Regions from separate parts of the Streptomyces sp. NPDC058619 genome, predicted to be linked through region 3. Evidence: predicted binding sites of a transcription regulator. Region 3 holds the regulator's gene; each other region holds the start of a gene.

Region 1 (5,991 bases), on a different contig from region 3:
GCTGCACAGACTGAAACCACCTCTGTCGATCTCGGACCCGCCACCGGCCTTTCCTGTCGCGAGTGCGGTACCCGCTTCGAACTCGGCCCCATCTTCGCGTGCGTCGAGTGCTTCGGACCGCTGGAAGTCGCCTACGACCTTCCCACCGGTGACCCCGAGGCCCTGCGCGCCGCGATCGAGGCCGGCCCGAACAACATCTGGCGTTACGCGCCGCTGCTGCCCGTCCCCGCCGACGTGGCCTCCAAGCCGAGCCTGAACCCGGGCTTCACCAAGCTCGTGGACGCGGCCAACCTGGCCAAGGAGCTCGGCGTCACCGGCAAGCTCTACGTCAAGGACGACTCCGGCAACCCGACGCACTCCTTCAAGGACCGCGTCGTGGCCATCGCCGTCGAGGCGGCCCGCGCCTTCGGCTTCACCACGCTCTCCTGCTCCTCCACCGGCAACCTGGCCGGCGCCGTCGGCGCCGCGGCCGCCCGCGCCGGCTTCCGCTCCTGCGTGTTCATCCCGCACGACCTGGAACAGGGCAAGGTCGTCATGGCCGGTGTCTACGGCGGCGACCTCGTCGGCATCGAAGGCAACTACGACGACGTCAACCGCTTCTGCTCCGAGCTCATCGGCGACCCGCTCGGCGAGGGCTGGGGCTTCGTCAACGTCAACCTGCGTCCGTACTACGGCGAGGGCTCCAAGACCCTCGCGTACGAGATCTGCGAGCAGCTCGGCTGGCAGCTGCCCGACCAGCTGGTCATCCCGATCGCCTCCGGCTCGCAGCTGACGAAGATCGACAAGGGCCTCCAGGAGCTGATCAAGCTCGGTCTGGTGGAGGACAAGCCGTACAAGATCTTCGGCGCCCAGGCCGAGGGCTGCTCCCCGGTCTCGACCGCCTTCAAGGCCGGTCTCGACGTGGTCCGCCCGCAGAAGCCGAACACCATCGCCAAGTCCCTGGCGATCGGCAACCCGGCGGACGGCCCGTACGTCCTGGACATCGCGCGGCGCACCGGCGGCTTCGTCGACGACGTCAACGACGAGCAGGTCGTCGAGGCCATCAAGATCCTGGCGCAGACCGAGGGCATCTTCGCCGAGACCGCGGGCGGCGTGACCGTCGGCGTCACGAAGAAGCTGATCGAGGCCGGGCACCTCGACCCGGCGCTGACCACCGTCATCCTGAACACCGGTGACGGCCTCAAGACCCTGGAGGCGGTGGCCGCGGACAGCGGGCAGACCGCCACCATCCGCCCGAGCCTGGACGCCTTCCGCGCCGCCGGCCTGGTCTGATCCTCCCTCGCACACCGGAAAGGCAGTAGCGCCATGAGCGTCAACGTCCGCATCCCCACCATTCTGCGCACCTACACCGGCGGCAAGGCCGAGGTCTCCGCCGAGGGCGCGAACCTGGCCGAGGTCATCGACTCGCTGGAGAAGAGCCACCCGGGCATCGCCGCGCGCGTCCTGGACGACCAGGGCAAGCTCCGCCGTTTCGTGAACGTCTACGTGAACGACGACGACGTGCGCTTCGAGGGAGGCCTGGAGGCCGTCACCCCGGACGGCGCCGGCGTCTCGATCATCCCGGCCGTCGCGGGCGGTTGCTGACCGACCGTGCGGTGACACGCAAAACCGAAATTGCCCCCTCCGCTAATAAGCGGAGGGGGCAATTCTGCTTGATTGGGCGCGGTAGGGTTGGGGAAGTCCCCTCCGCTGTTCTTGCCCGCCGCATATGAACGGGTCGCGTGAGGGTCGACATCGGGTCAATGTGCGAGTGCGCTATGGGGCTTTGGCGAGAGATGCCGGGCCCGAGTTGCCCTGGAATATGCCAAATTTTCACTCTTTTTCAATGTTTCCAGGTGGCCGGAATTCTCGTCGGATTGACCTGTTGCAGACAGCACCGGCGCGGATACATTCAGCCTCGGTCGACGCGTTCCGACGCAAGTTCTGACCCGGGATCGCGAAGTGCGTTCCTGCGCAAGGGCCAGTAATAGGGGAGTTAGGCATGGCTCAGGGCACCGTCAAGTGGTTCAACGCGGAGAAGGGCTACGGCTTCATCGCGGTCGACGGTGGCGCGGATGTGTTCGTCCACTACAGCGCCATCCAGATGGACGGTTACCGCACCCTTGAAGAGGGTCAGCGGGTCGAGTTCGAGATCTCGCAGGGCCAGAAGGGGCCGCAGGCGGACATGGTCAAGCTCGCGGCCGCCGGCTAGTCCCCACGCGATCGACCAGCGACGCACACGTACGGCGTGCACGGTCGTACCGACGTACGACGTATGTATGACGTGCGAGGCACTACGAGGGGCCCACATCCTGGACAAGGGATGTGGGCCCCTCGTGCGTCCGGCCCGCACGACCCGTGCGGCGCCTGCTTCTTCCGGGGGTGTTGACCGAAGCCGCTTGCACTCGAGGGTGCCGAGTGCTAATCATTGGCGTTAGCACTCTCCCGGTGAGAGTGCTACTAAAACGAGGACCGGGTCGGTGAGGCCCGCAGCGTCCGGCGGGAAGGAACCGCCGGTCGCGCAGGCCGTCCGTCGCGGGCGCGGGCGCGGTCCGGAGCAATCCACCCCTGTCCGGGAGGACCACTTCAGATGGCCAAGATCATTGCGTTCAACGAGGAGGCCCGGCGCGGTCTCGAGCGTGGGATGAACCAGCTCGCCGACGCCGTCAAGGTCACCCTTGGCCCCAAGGGTCGCAACGTCGTCCTTGAGAAGAAGTGGGGCGCCCCCACGATCACCAACGATGGTGTCTCCATCGCCAAGGAGATCGAGCTCGAGGACCCGTACGAGAAGATCGGCGCCGAGCTGGTCAAGGAAGTCGCCAAGAAGACGGACGACGTCGCCGGCGACGGTACGACCACCGCCACCGTGCTGGCCCAGGCCCTCGTCCGCGAGGGTCTGCGCAACGTAGCCGCCGGCGCCAACCCGATGGCCCTCAAGCGTGGTATCGAGAAGGCCGTCGAGGCCGTCTCCGCCGCCCTGCTTGCCCAGGCCAAGGACGTCGAGACCAAGGAGCAGATCGCCTCCACGGCCTCCATCTCCGCCGCCGACACCCAGATCGGCGAGCTCATCGCCGAGGCGATGGACAAGGTCGGCAAGGAAGGCGTCATCACGGTCGAGGAGTCGCAGACCTTCGGTCTGGAGCTCGAGCTCACCGAGGGCATGCGCTTCGACAAGGGCTACATCTCGGCGTACTTCGCCACCGACATGGAGCGCATGGAGTCGTCCCTCGACGACCCGTACATCCTGATCGTCAACTCCAAGATCGGCTCGGTCAAGGACCTGCTGCCCCTCCTGGAGAAGGTCATGCAGTCCGGCAAGCCGCTGCTGATCATCGCCGAGGACGTCGAGGGCGAGGCCCTGTCGACCCTGGTCGTCAACAAGATCCGCGGCACCTTCAAGTCCGTCGCCGTCAAGGCCCCGGGCTTCGGCGACCGCCGCAAGGCCATGCTCGGTGACATCGCCATCCTCACGGGCGGCACGGTCATCTCCGAGGAGGTCGGCCTCAAGCTGGAGAACGCCGGTCTCGACCTGCTGGGCCGCGCCCGCAAGGTCGTCATCACCAAGGACGAGACCACCATCGTCGACGGTGCCGGCGACAGCGACCAGGTTGCCGGTCGCGTCAACCAGATCCGCGTCGAGATCGAGAACTCCGACTCGGACTACGACCGCGAGAAGCTCCAGGAGCGCCTCGCGAAGCTGGCCGGCGGCGTGGCCGTCATCAAGGCCGGTGCCGCGACCGAGGTCGAGCTCAAGGAGCGCAAGCACCGCATCGAGGACGCCGTTCGCAACGCGAAGGCGGCCGTCGAGGAGGGCATCGTCGCCGGTGGCGGCGTGGCCCTGCTGCAGGCCTCCGCGGTCTTCGACAAGCTGGAGCTCACGGGTGACGAGGCGACCGGCGCTGCCGCCGTCAAGCTCGCCCTGGAAGCCCCGCTGAAGCAGATCGCCGTCAACGCCGGCCTCGAGGGTGGCGTCGTCGTGGAGAAGGTCCGCAACCTGACCCCGGGCTGGGGTCTGAACGCGGCCACCGGCGAGTACGTCGACCTCATCGCCGAGGGCATCATCGACCCGGCGAAGGTGACGCGCTCCGCGCTGCAGAACGCCGCGTCGATCGCCGCGCTGTTCCTGACGACCGAGGCCGTCATCGCCGACAAGCCCGAGAAGGCCGGTGCCCCCGCGGGCGGCGGCATGCCGGGTGGTGACATGGACTTCTGATCGGCCCCGGCTGATCGGCTGTTCTCGAACGAGGGCGGCACCCCCCGCGGGGGGGTGCCGCCCTCGGGCGTTTCCCCGGCCGCCTGGAGCGGGGGACGTGATCGGCCGGGTCAGAGCTGCTTGAGGAAGTACACGTCCTCGTGGCCGCCCGGGAAGCCGGGGACGCGGGCCGTCTCCACGTAGCCGTGGCGGGCGTAGAAGGCCGGGGCCTGGAAGGTGAACGACGAGACGAGGACGGTCGCGCAGCCGCGCCGGCGGGCCTCGTCCTCGGCGGCTGCCAGCAGCCTGCCGCCCCAGCCGTCGCCGCGGCTGTCCTCGCGCACCCAGGTCAAGCCGATGCCCGCCCGGTCGCCCCAGCTCCAGCCGCTGAGCCCGGCGACGAGCGCGCCGTCCGCGTCCGTGACCCGGACGGTGAACTCGGACTGCTCGTGTCCCGCCGTCGCCGCCTGGTTGAAGGCGTCGAGCTCCTTGCCGAGCCGTGCGTCGAGACCGCCGTCCGCGCCGCCTGTGGTGATCTCCACCCCGTTGTCCTTCATCGGGCCATTCTGCGGCCCGCGCCCGCGCCGCCACGAACGGTTTCCGGGGCCTCCCGGGTCAGAACCCGGAGGAGTCGATGACGCAGCCGAACGGTTCCGGGACGTGCAGGGGCTCGCCGAAGGACACCGTGGTGCGGGAGCGGTAGCCGTGCGGGGAGGGGTCAGAGAAGCAGGTGATCTCCGAGCCCTGCATGTCGACGACCAGGTAGACCGGCACGAGCAGGCCGTAGACATCGAGCTTGTCGGTCCAGTCCGCGTCCTTCGTGGAAACGGAGGTGAACTCCCCGACCAGGGAAAGGGCCGCCCCGTCCGCGTGGCGGCCGTCCGCTTCGAAGGCCGCTTCGTCGGCGACGAAGAGATCGGGACCGTAGGCGCGGGCCGCCGAGGGGAACCGGAAGAGGAAGGGGGAGGTCTCGACGATGTGCCCGTCCGGAGCCTCGGCGTCCAGCTGCCTGCGCAGGGCACGCATGGGGCGGACGTAGCGCGGCTTGGACCACGGCGACACGACGATCTTCCCCCGGATGAGCTCGGCCTTGAAGCCGTCCGGCGTGTTCATCTCCTCGACGGTGCGCAGGAGGCTCTCGAATGTCGGAGGTGCCGACAGTGTGGTGTCTATCGGTGTGGCCCGCTCGGTCATGGTGGTCACCGTGGTCCTCCGCATGGCGTGCGTGCTGTACCGGGCCGGGGCCCGTGTCTCAGATCAGGCTAGCGCCGGGGCCGGGGCCGGGGCCGGGGCCGTGCCCGGTCCTCGGGACGGAGTGCCGTGGGGCGGGCGGGTTTGGTTGACTCGGGGGATGAGCGAGAGCAGCGCACCCTTCGTCAAGATCTGCGGCCTCAAGAACGCGCGCGACGTCGAGGCGGCCGTGGCCGCGGGGGCGGGCGCCGTCGGGTTCGTGTTCGCCCCGGGCAGCCCGCGTACGGTCGACGCCGCGACCGCGCGCGCCCTCGCGGCGGAGGTGCCGCCGGGGGTGCTCACCGTCGGGGTGTTCCGGGGGCAGTCGGTGGCGGAGGTCCGCCGGTTCACCGAGGAGAGCGGCGTACGGGGCGTCCAGCTGCACGGGGAGGAGGGCCCCGAGGACTTCGCGGCGCTGCGGGCCGCGGGCCGGACGCTGCTGCGGGCCACCGCGGAGCACGTCCGGCGGTGCGGGGAGTACGGTGAGGACCTGCTGCTGATCGACGCGCCGGACCCGGGCTCCGGCAAGCCCTGGAACTGGGGTTCCGCGGAGTTCACGGCGCCGGAGGGCCGCTGGCTCCTGGCGGGCG
Region 2 (5,991 bases), on a different contig from region 3:
CTCGACGCCGTCGACGAGTGCTTCGCGACCGGCTACACCGACCACGACATCATGGAGGACCCGGGCGGGAGCGACGGACGCGACGGCATGCGGCGGACCATCGGCATGTGGCGGGACGCCTTCGACTTCTCCTTCGACATGACGCGGCAGATCGCCGAAGGCGACTGCGTCACCACCCTGTGGGACTGGAAGGGCACCCAGAAGGGCGAGTTCATGGGGGTCGCACCGACCGGCAAGGACGTCGCCATGTCGGGCTGCACGACCTTCCGGATGGAGGACGGCATGATCGCCGAGGGCTGGTGGTACTACGACGCACCCGGCCTGATGCGGCAGATGGGCATGATGCCCGGATAGCCGCCCCGCCCCGTGCCCCGGCACGGGGAAGCCCCGGTCACCCCCGCTTGGCAGCGGTGACCGGGGCTTTCTCGTGGAACGTGGAGCGGTGCTGCGATCAGTGGCTGTGACCGTGGCCGTGACCGGCGTCGCTCTCGTCCTCGGCCGGCTTCTCGACGACCAGGGTCTCGGTCGTGAGGAGCAGGGAGGCGATGGAAGCGGCGTTCTCCAGCGCGGAGCGGGTGACCTTCACCGGGTCGATGACGCCGGCCTTGACCAGGTCGCCGTACTCGCCGGTGGCGGCGTTGAAGCCCTGGCCCTTGTCGAGCTCGGCCACCTTCGCGGTGATGACGTAGCCCTCGAGGCCGGCGTTCTCCGCGATCCAGCGCAGCGGCTCGACGGCGGCGCGGCGCACGACCGCGACACCGGTGGCCTCGTCGCCGCTCAGGCCGAGGTTGCCCTCGAGGACCTTGACGGCGTGGACGAGCGCGGAGCCACCGCCGGAGACGATGCCCTCCTCGACCGCGGCGCGGGTCGCCGAGATGGCGTCCTCGAGGCGGTGCTTCTTCTCCTTGAGCTCCACCTCGGTGGCGGCGCCGACCTTGATGACGCAGACGCCGCCGGCGAGCTTCGCCAGGCGCTCCTGCAGCTTCTCGCGGTCCCAGTCGGAGTCCGTGGACTCGATCTCGGCCTTGATCTGGTTGACACGGCCGACGACTTCCTCGTGGCTGCCGCCACCGTCGACGATGGTCGTGTCGTCCTTGGAGATCGTGACGCGGCGGGCGGTGCCCAGTACGTCCAGACCGGCCTGGTCGAGCTTGAGGCCGACCTCCTCCGCGATGACGGTGGCACCGGTGAGGGTGGCGACGTCCTGGAGCATGGCCTTGCGACGGTCACCGAAGCCGGGGGCCTTCACGGCGACCGCGTTGAAGGTGCCGCGGATCTTGTTGACGACGAGGGTGGAGAGCGCCTCGCCCTCGACGTCCTCGGCAATGATCAGCAGCGGCTTGGAGGCGCCGGCCTGGATGACCTTCTCCAGCAGCGGCAGGAGGTCCTGGATCGAGGAGATCTTGCCCTGGTGGATCAGGATGTACGGGTCATCGAGGATGGCCTCCATACGCTCCTGGTCGGAGACCATGTACGGCGAGAGGTATCCCTTGTCGAAGGCCATGCCCTCGGTGAACTCCAGCTCCAGGCCGAAGGTGTTGGACTCCTCGACGGTGATGACACCGTCCTTGCCGACCTTGTCCATCGCCTCGGCGATGAGCTCGCCGACCTGCTGGTCCTGCGCGGAGAGCGCGGCCACGGCGGCGATGTCGGACTTGTCCTCGATCGGACGTGCGGTCGCGAGGAGCTCCTCGGAGACGGCCTTGACCGCGGCGTCGATGCCCTTCTTCAGGGCGGCCGGGGACGCGCCCGCGGCGACGTTGCGCAGACCCTCGCGGACCAGCGCCTGGGCCAGCACGGTGGCGGTGGTGGTGCCGTCGCCCGCGATGTCGTTGGTCTTGGTCGCCACCTCCTTCACGAGCTGCGCGCCCAGGTTCTCGAACGGGTCGTCCAGCTCGACTTCGCGAGCGATGGTGACACCGTCGTTGGTGATGGTGGGGGCGCCGAACTTCTTGTCGATGACGACGTTGCGGCCACGGGGGCCGATCGTCACCTTGACCGTGTCGGCAAGCTTGTTGACGCCGCGCTCGAGGGCGCGACGGGCGTCCTCGTCGAACTTCAGGATCTTCGGCATGGGAGCGGTTCAGTCCTCTCGTTGCGATCCTCGGCCGCTCACCGCGACCTCCACCGCCTAGAACGAACTGCGCCCCTCGCCGCCCGGCATCAGCAGGGTGACCAGGGGCGCAGCTCAAACAAAATCTGGAAGCGAATTACTTCTCGACGATCGCGAGTACGTCGCGAGCCGAGAGGACGAGGTATTCCTCGCCGCTGTACTTCACTTCGGTGCCGCCGTACTTGCTGTACAGCACGATGTCGCCGACGGAGACGTCCAGCGGGAGACGCTGGCCGTCCTCGAAGCGACCCGGGCCCACCGCGAGGACGACGCCCTCCTGGGGCTTCTCCTTCGCGGTGTCCGGGATGACCAGGCCAGAGGCCGTGGTCTGCTCGGCGTCGAGCGGCTGGACCACAATGCGGTCCTCGAGCGGCTTGATGGCAACCTTGGAGCTGGCGGTCGTCACGTTCCGACCTCCCCCTTCGGAGATGCGGGGTTAACTGTCTGAGGTGGCGACCAGGTCGATCCGTCGTCGCGGGTGCCGGACCTACCTGTCGCTGCGTTGGCACTCACCAGGGGTGAGTGCCAGGTGCGACACTATTCCGGCGATTAGCACTCGGTCAAGCGGAGTGCCAATTCTCGCCGCCGGGTGTGGCGCGCGACGGACCCCGGACGCGGCGAAATCCCGGCCCCCACGGCCTTCCTGACCGTTTTTCCTCCCACCGCGAACGGCCGGACAGGTTCTTCGCCTGCTGCACGAACGAGAGCAGGTCCCACCCCTCGTCGGTCACGACGTCCTGCGACTGCTGACCGTTCGGCGGCTGCGGCCCCGCTTCACGACACTCCCCGTCGAGCGGTTCGGAAGGAACCACGGGGAGGACGTGAACGTCGCAGATGATATGAAGATAAAGTGCCTCATTGCAGAGCAGATCGGACACGAAGCCGCTGCCGCCCCCGGCGCACCGGACACCGCTCCCTCCGCACCGGGCACGCCCGCGGCGTCCGGTGAGGCGTCCGGCGGCGCGTCCGGTGGGGCGTCACCCCCGGCGTCCCGGGACGGGGCACCCCCCTCCGCGCCCGCCTCCTCGGCCTCCCCCCAGGACGGCGGCGGCATCCCGTGCGTGGACTGAACCCCCTGACGACGGCGGGCGCCCGCCGTCGCACCGAGGCCCTGCTCCTGGTGTTCGTCGTCGTCATCGCCGTCATCGGCCACGCCTGCGCGGGCCTCGCGATGAACGACGAGCTGCCGCCCAACCTGGCCGGTTTCACAGTCAGCATGACGCTGCTCTCGCTCGTGGGGCACCTGGGCGTGCGCCGCTTCGCGGCCTGCGCCGATCCGCTGCTCTTCCCGCTGGCCATGCTCCTGACGGGGCTGGGGCTGGTGCTCCTGCACCGCCTCGACCAGGGGTACATCGAGCGGTACGGCGCGGACGCGAACGCGCCGGACCAGCTGATGTGGACGGTGGTCGGGGTCGCCGCCTGCCTGGTGGTGCTGGCCCTGCTGCGCGACCACCGGCTGCTCCAGCGGTTCATCTACATCACGATGGCGGTCGCGCTGGTGCTGCTGATCGCGCCGGCGTTCTTCGGCGCGGACACGTACGGCGCGAAGCGCTGGATCATCCTCTTCGGCTTCTCGCTCCAGCCCGGCGAGTTCGTGAAGATCATGATCGCGATCTTCTTCGCCGGCTACCTGGTCATCCACCGCGACTCGCTGGCCCTGACGGGCCGCAAGGTCCTGGGCGTGCGGCTGCCCCCGATGCGCCAGCTCGGCCCGATCGTCACCGTGTGGATCGTCTCGATGCTGGTGCTCGTCTTCGAGCGCGACCTCGGCACCTCGCTGATCTTCTTCGGCGTGTTCGTGGTGATGCTGTACGTCGCCACCGAGCGCACCGGCTGGATCGCGTGCGGCCTCGTCATGGCCTCGCTCGGTGCGTTCGTGGTGGGCTCGACCGAACCGCACGTCAGGGCGCGCGTCGCCGCCTGGCTGGAGCCGCTCTCGTACTACTGGGAGAACCGGCCGGCCGGGGTCACCTCGGACCAGTCGGCGCAGGCGCTGTTCAGCTTCGGCACGGGCGGCATCTCCGGGACGGGCCTCGGCCTGGGGCATCCGGAGCTGATCAAGTTCGCGGGCCGCAGCGACTTCATCCTCACCACGGTCGGTGAGGAGCTCGGCCTGGCCGGGGTGATGGCCGTACTGCTCCTGTACGCGCTGCTCGTGCAGCGGGGCCTGCGGATGGCGCTGGGCGCCCGCGACCCGTTCGGCAAGCTGCTGGCGGTGGGGCTGGCCTCGGCGCTGGCGCTGCAGGTCTTCGTGGTCGCGGGGGGCGTCACGGGCCTGATCCCCCTGACGGGCAAGGCGCTGCCGTTCCTGGCGAAGGGAGGCTCGTCCCTGCTGGCCAACTGGATCATGATCGCGCTGCTCCTGCGCATCAGCGACAGCGCGGAGCGCCAGCGCAAGGCGGACACCCCGGGGCCGGCGGAGACCACGAACACCCCGGTGTCGGCGGGGACGGGCGCCGCGACGGCGGGGGCGGGCTGACCGCGGGCCGGCGGGCGGCGCCGGGGACGGCCACGGCCACGGCCACGGCTAGAGGTAGTCCTCCAGGCGCCCTATCCGGAAGCCCTGTTCCTGTATCCGCTGGAGCATCCGCGTCGTCATCTGGGTCTCCGTGGCGCCCTTGAGCTCCGACGGGCCCCGGAAGTGCGCCAGGACGATGTCCCCCGGCTTGAGGGCGGAGCCCTCGGAGTACTGGAAGTTGTTGATCTGCATCGAGACCCGCCACAGCACCACGTCGCTGACCCCGCACTCCGCGGCGGCCCGGAGGGTGTCGTCGTTGTAGTTGCCGAACGGCGGCCGGAAGAGCGCCGGGCGCGTGCCGAAGCGTTTCTCCAGATGGTCCTGCTGGCCGCATATCTCCTTCTTCTGCGCCGCGAAGGGCAGGGTCCGGAGGTTCGGGTGCGTCAGCGTGTGGTTGTTGACCGTGCTCGCCGAGCCGTTGTCGCGGAGCTGCTCGAAGTGCCCGTAGTCCGCCGAGGCCACGCTGTGGGTGAGGAACATCGAGATCGGCAGCTTCAGGTCGGCCGCCATCTTCAGGAACTCGGGGTCCTTCTCCGCGCCGTCGTCGAAGGTCAGGAAGACGACCTTGTCGTCCGGCGCGACGGGTATCCGGTCCACCACGGCCGCCCTGCCCGGGGCGGCCTGCGGACGCCCGGGCTTCCGGGCGGGCTTGGGCGCGTAGGCGACGGGGGCCGTCAGGCCCCACTTCCGGTACGCCTCGTCCGAGGGGCTCCCCGGCCCCGAGGGCGACCCCGAGGGGGGCGCCGACGGAGTGCCGGAGGGCCCGGCGGCCGGGGCCTCCTGCGTCGCCTTGCGGCCCAGCCGTTCGATCGGGTCCACGCTGTCCCCGCACCCCGTCAGGGACAGCGCGAGCGCGCCGGCCGCCAGCGTTCCGGCTACCAACCGGCGCGCGTGCTTCACAGATAGTCCTCCAGGCGGGCCACGGAGTACCCCTTGTCCGTGACGGTCTTCATGACATGACGGATCATGTCAGGCATGGTCCCCTTCCAGTCCTCCCGCCCCCGGAAGTGCGTGAGGATGATGTCACCGGGGTGCAGGTCGCGGTCCCACTCCCGGTAGTCCATCCGGTTGGTGAACGCCTCGGCGTTCCACAGGGGGACGGCCTTGATGCCGCAGGACTTCGCCGCGCGCAGCGTGTCCTGGTTGTAGTTCCCGTACGGCGGCCGGAAGAGCGTCGGCCGCTTGCCGAACTGCTTCTGGATCGTGTCCTGCTGGCCGCAGATCTCCTGGCGCTGCTTCTCGTACGACAGCGCCGGCATGTAGCGGTGGTTGAGGGTGTGGTTGTTCAGGGTGACGCCCGCGGCCTGCATCTGCTTGAAGTAGGGGTAGTTGTCGTTCACGACGTAGTCGCTGAGGAACG
Region 3 (5,991 bases):
ATCCCTTGGACTCACTCATCTAGGAGAGGCGCGGCGATCACGCCTCCGACACGCCGAAACGCGCGGCCAGTGTGGCGCGTTGCGCACGGACGAAGGCCGCGTCGACCACCGCTCCGTGACCCGGCACGTACAGGGCGTCGTCGCCGCCCAGGGCCAGCAGCCGGTCCAGGGCGTCCGGCCAGCGCGCCGGCACCGCGTCGCCGCCCGCCTGCGGCTCGCCCGACTCCTCGACCAGGTCCCCGCAGAAGACCGCCTCCCGCTCGCCCGGGACGAACACCGCCAGGTCGTGCCCCGTGTGCCCCGGCCCCACGTTGGCCAGCAGCACCCGCACCCCGCCCAGCTCCAGCGTCCACTCCCCCGACACCGGGTGCCGGGGGAGCACCAGCAGCTCGACGGCCTCCGCCGCCTCCGGCCCGGCCAGCCCGTGCCGCACCGCGGACCGCCGCAGCGACTCCCGCCGGGCGTCCAGGACGGAGTCCAGCCCGACCGCGGCGTACACCTCGGCCCCGGAGAAGGCGGCCGCGCCCAGCACGTGATCGAAATGCCCGTGCGTGAATGCGATATGGGTCACGCGGCGACCCGTCAGCCGCTCGGCCTCGGCACGGATCTCCGCGCCCTCACGCACGCACGAGCCGGGGTCCACCAGGAGCACCGAATCGTCTCCCACCACCAGTCCCACGGTGCAGTCCCACACCGGAAGACGCCGCCGCCCGGCCCGTCCGGTCAGCCGTTCCCAGCCCGCCTCTTCCCATCGCACGTCCATGCCGCGACGCTACCCTGACGGGCCGCCCTTGCCAGGGCCTCACTACCCGGCCGTACACTGAGCGGGGGATCGCTGGCACTCGAACGACCAGAGTGCCAACGGAGAGCCGGCAACATGCCGGCGGAACACGGCGACGGACCACAGCTGGAGGTGTGCGCGATGCTCAGTGAACGCAGGCTCGAAGTGCTGCGCGCCATCGTCCAGGACTACGTCGGGACCGAGGAGCCGGTCGGCTCCAAGGCGCTGACCGAGCGGCACCGGCTCGGCGTCTCACCGGCCACCGTGCGCAACGACATGGCCGTCCTGGAGGACGAGGGCTACATCGCCCAGCCGCACACCAGCGCCGGCCGCATCCCCACCGACAAGGGCTACCGCCTCTTCGTCGACAAGCTGGCGGGGGTCAAACCCCTGTCGACGCCCGAGCGGCGGGCCATCCAGAACTTCCTCGACGGCGCGGTGGACCTCGACGACGTCGTCGGCCGCACGGTGCGGCTGCTCGCGCAGCTCACCCGGCAGGTCGCCGTCGTCCAGTACCCCTCACTGACGCGTTCCACCGTGCGCCACGTCGAGCTGCTGTCGCTGGCCCCGGCCCGGCTGATGCTCGTACTGATCACGGACACCGGGCGCGTCGAGCAGCGGCTCATCGACTGCCAGACCCCCTTCGGGGAGGTCTCGCTCGCGGACCTGCGGGCCCGGCTCAACAGCCGGGTCGTCGGCCGCCGCTTCACCGACGTGCCCCCGCTCGTCCAGGACCTCCCCGAGTCCTTCGAGGCCGACGACCGCGCCACGGTGTCCACCGTGCTCGCGACGCTCCTCGAAACCCTGGTTGAGGAAGCCGAGGAACGGTTGATGATTGGCGGTACCGCCAATCTCACCCGCTTCGGACACGATTTTCCCCTGACGATCAGGCCGGTGCTCGAAGCGCTGGAGGAGCAGGTCGTGCTCCTCAAGCTGCTGGGCGAGGCCAGTGAGTCGGGAATGGCCGTACGGATCGGGCATGAGAACGCCTACGAGGGGCTGAACTCCACGTCGGTGGTCTCGGTCGGTTACGGTTCGGGCGGCGAATCCGTCGCCAAACTCGGCGTGGTCGGACCGACCCGCATGGATTACCCCGGAACGATGGGAGCGGTACGCGCAGTGGCACGTTACGTCGGACAGATCCTGGCGGAGTCGTAAGTGGCCACGGACTACTACGCCGTTCTCGGCGTGCGCCGCGACGCCTCCCAGGACGAGATCAAGAAGGCATTCCGGCGGCTTGCGCGCGAGCTGCACCCGGATGTGAACCCCGATCCCAAGACGCAAGAGCGTTTCAAGGAGATCAACGCGGCGTACGAGGTGCTCTCGGACCCGCAGAAGAAGCAGGTCTACGACCTCGGCGGTGACCCGCTGTCCTCCTCGGGCGGCGGCGGCGGCGCGGGCGGATTCGGAGCGGGCGGCTTCGGCAACTTCTCCGACATCATGGACGCCTTCTTCGGCCAGGCCTCGCAGCGCGGACCGCGCTCGCGGACCCGCCGAGGCCAGGACGCCATGATCCGCCTGGACCTGGAACTGGACGAGGCGGCCTTCGGGACCACCAAGGACATCCAGGTCGACACGGCCGTCGTGTGCACCACCTGCTCCGGCGAGGGCGCCGCCCCCGGCACCTCGGCGCAGACATGTGACATGTGCCGCGGCCGCGGTGAGGTCTCGCAGGTCACCCGGTCGTTCCTGGGCCAGGTCATGACCTCGCGCCCCTGCCCGCAGTGTCAGGGCTTCGGCACCGTCGTCCCGACCCCGTGCCCCGAGTGCGCGGGCGACGGCCGGGTCCGGTCCCGCCGCAGCCTCACGGTCAAGATCCCGGCCGGCGTCGAGAACGGCACCCGGATCCAGCTCGCGGGCGAGGGCGAGGTCGGCCCCGGCGGCGGTCCCGCCGGCGACCTGTACGTGGAGATCCACGAGCTGCCGCACTCGACGTTCCAGCGCCGCGGGGACGACCTGCACTGCACGGTCACCATCCCGATGACGGCGGCCTCCCTGGGCACCAAGTGCCCGCTGGAGACGCTGGACGGCCTGGAGGAGATCGACATCCGGCCCGGCACCCAGTCCGGCCAGGCGATCCCGCTGCACGGGCGCGGCGTCACGCACCTGCGCGGCGGCGGGCGCGGTGACCTCATCGTGCACGTCGAGGTCACCACCCCGAACAAGCTGGACGCCCAGCAGGAGGAGCTGCTGCGCCAGCTGGCGAAGCTGCGCGGCGAGGAGCGGCCCACGGGCCAGTTCGCGCCGGGCCAGCAGGGCCTGTTCAGCCGCCTGAAGGACGCCTTCAACGGCCGCTGAGCGGCCCGCGGGAACGCGTACGAGCCCGGCCGGGGGACACCCCCGGCCGGGCTCGCCGCACCGGGCCCGGCGGGCCGGATGCGGACTATGCCCGGCGAATGCCGTGATTCGGTGCGATGAGCGGGACATGGCACGATGCAGTCCATGTCCAGCGCACCGAACGGTCTCTCTCCGTACCCGATCGTGCAGGCTCCCATGGCGGGCGGCGCCTCGTGTCCGCCGCTCGCCGCAGCCGTGTGCGAGGCGGGCGGACTGGGCTTCCTGGCCGGCGGGTACAAGACCGCCGACGGCATGTACCAGGAGATCAAGCAGGTGCGCGCCCTCACCCGGCGCCCGTTCGGCGTCAACCTCTTCCTGCCGCAGACCGGCTACGTGGACCCGGCTGCCGTCGAGGCGTACCGCGGACAGCTGGCCGGCGAGGCGAACTGGTACGGGATCTCCCTCGCCGCCGACGACATCATGGGCACCTCCGACGACGGCTACGACGCCAAGCTCGCGATCCTCCTGGAGGACCCGGTCCCCGTCGTCTCCTTCACCTTCGGCCGCCCCTCCGGCGCGGCGCTCACCGCGCTGCGCGAGGCCGGTACGTACACCGTCGTCACCGTGACCTCCGTCGAGGAGGCCCGCGGCGCGCAGGAGGTGGGCGCCGACGCGGTGTGCGTCCAGGGCGTGGAGGCCGGCGGCCACCAGGGCACCCACCGCGACGACCCGCAGGCCGACGGCACCGCGGCCGTCGGGCTGCTCGCGCTGGTGGCGCAGGTACGGGAAGCGGTGGCCCTCCCGATCATCGCGTCGGGCGGTCTGATGCGGGGCTCCCAGGTCGCGGCGCTGCTCGCGGCGGGCGCCGAGGCGGCCCAGCTCGGGACGGCCTTCCTCGCGTGCCCCGAGTCGGGGGCGCACCCGCTGCACAAGAAGGCGCTGACGGACCCGCTCTTCGTACGGACCGAACTGACCCGCGCCTTCTCCGGGCGGCCGGCGAGGGGGCTGGTCAACCGCTTCATGCGCGAGCACGGGCCGTACGCCCCGGCCGCGTACCCGCAGGTCCACCACCTGACCTCGGGGCTGCGCAAGGCGGCCGCCGCGGCGGGCGACCCGCAGGGCATGGCGCTGTGGGCCGGGCAGGGGCACAGGCTGGCACGGACGCTGCCCGCCGGGGAGCTGGTGGAGGTGCTGGCGGCCGAACTGGCCGAGGCGCAGCGCACGTTGAAGGCAATGCAGATGAGGAGTGTGTCATGACCGCCCCGGTGTTCGTGGTCGAAGAGGTGCCCGCGGGAGCGGAGTTCGTCCTGGACGGCCCGGAGGGCCGGCACGCGGTGTCCGTGAAGCGGCTGAACCCGGGCGAGGCGGTGGTCCTCGCGGACGGCCGCGGCCGCTGGGCGGAGGGCGTGGTCAAGGCCGCGGAGGGCAAGGACCGGCTCGTCGTGTCGGTCTCCGGGGTCTTCGAGGAGGCCGAGCCGGCCGTACGGATCACCGTGGTCCAGGCGCTCCCCAAGGGGGACCGGGGCGAGCTGGCCGTAGAGACGATGACCGAGACCGGCGTCGACGCGATCGTGCCGTGGCAGGCCTCGCGCTGCATCACCCAGTGGCGCGGCGACCGCGGCGCCAAGTCCCTGGCCAAGTGGCGGGCCACGGCCCGGGAGGCGGGCAAGCAGTCCCGCCGGGTCCGCTTCCCGGAGGTGGCGGAGGCCCTGTCCACCAAGCAGGTCGCGGCGCTGCTGGCCGGCGCCGACCTGGCGATGGTTCTGCACGAGGACCGCGACACCCCCTCGCAGGCCCTGGCCTCGGCGGCCCTGCCCGCGGCGGGTTCGGTCGTGCTGGTGGTCGGCCCGGAGGGCGGGGTCTCTCCGGACGAGCTCGCGGCGTTCGCGGCCGCCGGCGCCCACCCGTACCGGCTGGGCCGCTCGGTCCTGCGCACGTCCACGGCGGGCACCGCCGCGACGGCGGTCCTGCTGGCGCGGACGGGGCGCTGGTCCTGACCCGGCCCGGCCTGACCCGGCGGGCCGCCGGTGCCGGGCGGGCGCGGGTAACCGGGCGCCCGGCGTGACCGGTGCCGGGCTGGATACGATGCCCGGACCGATCACCGTCACGGGAGGCGCACCAATGGCCGGGGAACCGCAGGCCGACTGCCTGTTCTGCAAGATCGTCACTGGGGACATCCCGGCGACCGTCGTCCGGGAGACCGAGACGACCATCGCCTTCCGGGACATCACCCCGAAGGCGCCCACGCACGTGCTCGTCATCCCCAAGGTCCACTACCCCGACGCCGCGTCCCTCGCCGCCGCCGAGCCGGGCGTAGCCGCCGACGTGCTGCGCGAGGCGGGTCAGGTGGCCGCGGACGAGAAGGTCGACGGCCAGGGCTACCGGATCGTCTTCAACACCGGCGCGGGCGCCGGCCAGACCGTCTTCCACGCGCACGCGCACGTCCTCGGCGGACGCGGCCTCGAGTGGCCCCCGGGATAGACGGTGTCCGTCAGAGAGTTCGTGGTCCTGGGCACCGCCAGCCAGGTGCCCACCCGCCACCGCAACCACAACGGCTACCTGCTGCGCTGGGACGGCGAGGGCATCCTCTTCGACCCGGGCGAGGGCACCCAGCGCCAGATGCTGCGCGCCGGGGTCGCCGCGCACGACATCAACCGGATCTGCGTCACGCACTTCCACGGCGACCACAGCCTCGGGCTGGCCGGCGTCATCCAGCGCATCAACCTGGACCGGGTCCCGCACCCCGTCACCGCGCACTACCCGGCCTCGGGGCAGAAGTTCTTCGACCGGCTGCGGTACGCGACGGCGTACCGGGAGACGGTGGCGCTGCGCGAGGAGCCGGTGGCCCGGGGCGGGGTCCTGGCGCGGGAGGCCTCGTACACGCTGGAGGCGCGGCTGCTCTCGCACCCGGTGGAGTCCTTCGGGTACCGGCT

Evidence for each region. The regulator HrcA, encoded in region 3, represses chaperone genes, less so after heat shock. The targets are predictions, from matches to a motif close to TTNGCACTCNGNNNNNCNGAGTGCNAA.
Region 1: groL (chaperonin GroEL) is a predicted target of HrcA. The motif match lies at 2,414-2,440, and genes of this name have one in related genera.
Region 2: groES (co-chaperone GroES) is a predicted target of HrcA. The motif match lies at 2,616-2,642, and genes of this name have one in related genera.

What each region holds. Positions count from the first base shown of each region.
Region 1 covers NZ_JBHXQN010000021.1:29,003-34,993, forward strand. Annotated here, with positions in the region: gene thrC (threonine synthase) at 1-1,272, shown strand, start outside; gene ACFWTC_RS21280 (MoaD/ThiS family protein) at 1,306-1,584, shown strand; gene ACFWTC_RS21285 (cold-shock protein) at 1,982-2,191, shown strand; gene groL (chaperonin GroEL) at 2,570-4,192, shown strand; gene ACFWTC_RS21295 (GNAT family N-acetyltransferase) at 4,303-4,728, opposite strand; gene ACFWTC_RS21300 (Uma2 family endonuclease) at 4,787-5,365, opposite strand; gene ACFWTC_RS21305 (phosphoribosylanthranilate isomerase) at 5,523-5,991, shown strand, end outside.
Region 2 covers NZ_JBHXQN010000001.1:196,554-202,544, forward strand. Annotated here, with positions in the region: gene ACFWTC_RS00905 (ester cyclase) at 1-354, shown strand, start outside; gene groL (chaperonin GroEL) at 452-2,074, opposite strand; gene groES (co-chaperone GroES) at 2,211-2,519, opposite strand; gene ACFWTC_RS00920 (hypothetical protein) at 2,674-2,991, opposite strand; gene ACFWTC_RS00925 (FtsW/RodA/SpoVE family cell cycle protein) at 3,171-4,592, shown strand; gene ACFWTC_RS00930 (polysaccharide deacetylase family protein) at 4,641-5,531, opposite strand; gene ACFWTC_RS00935 (polysaccharide deacetylase family protein) at 5,528-5,991, opposite strand, start outside.
Region 3 covers NZ_JBHXQN010000023.1:73-6,063, forward strand. Annotated here, with positions in the region: gene ACFWTC_RS22320 (MBL fold metallo-hydrolase) at 38-763, opposite strand; gene hrcA (heat-inducible transcriptional repressor HrcA) at 923-1,939, shown strand; gene dnaJ (molecular chaperone DnaJ) at 1,940-3,079, shown strand; gene ACFWTC_RS22335 (nitronate monooxygenase) at 3,224-4,315, shown strand; gene ACFWTC_RS22340 (16S rRNA (uracil(1498)-N(3))-methyltransferase) at 4,312-5,055, shown strand; gene ACFWTC_RS22345 (histidine triad nucleotide-binding protein) at 5,180-5,539, shown strand; gene ACFWTC_RS22350 (ribonuclease Z) at 5,543-5,991, shown strand, end outside.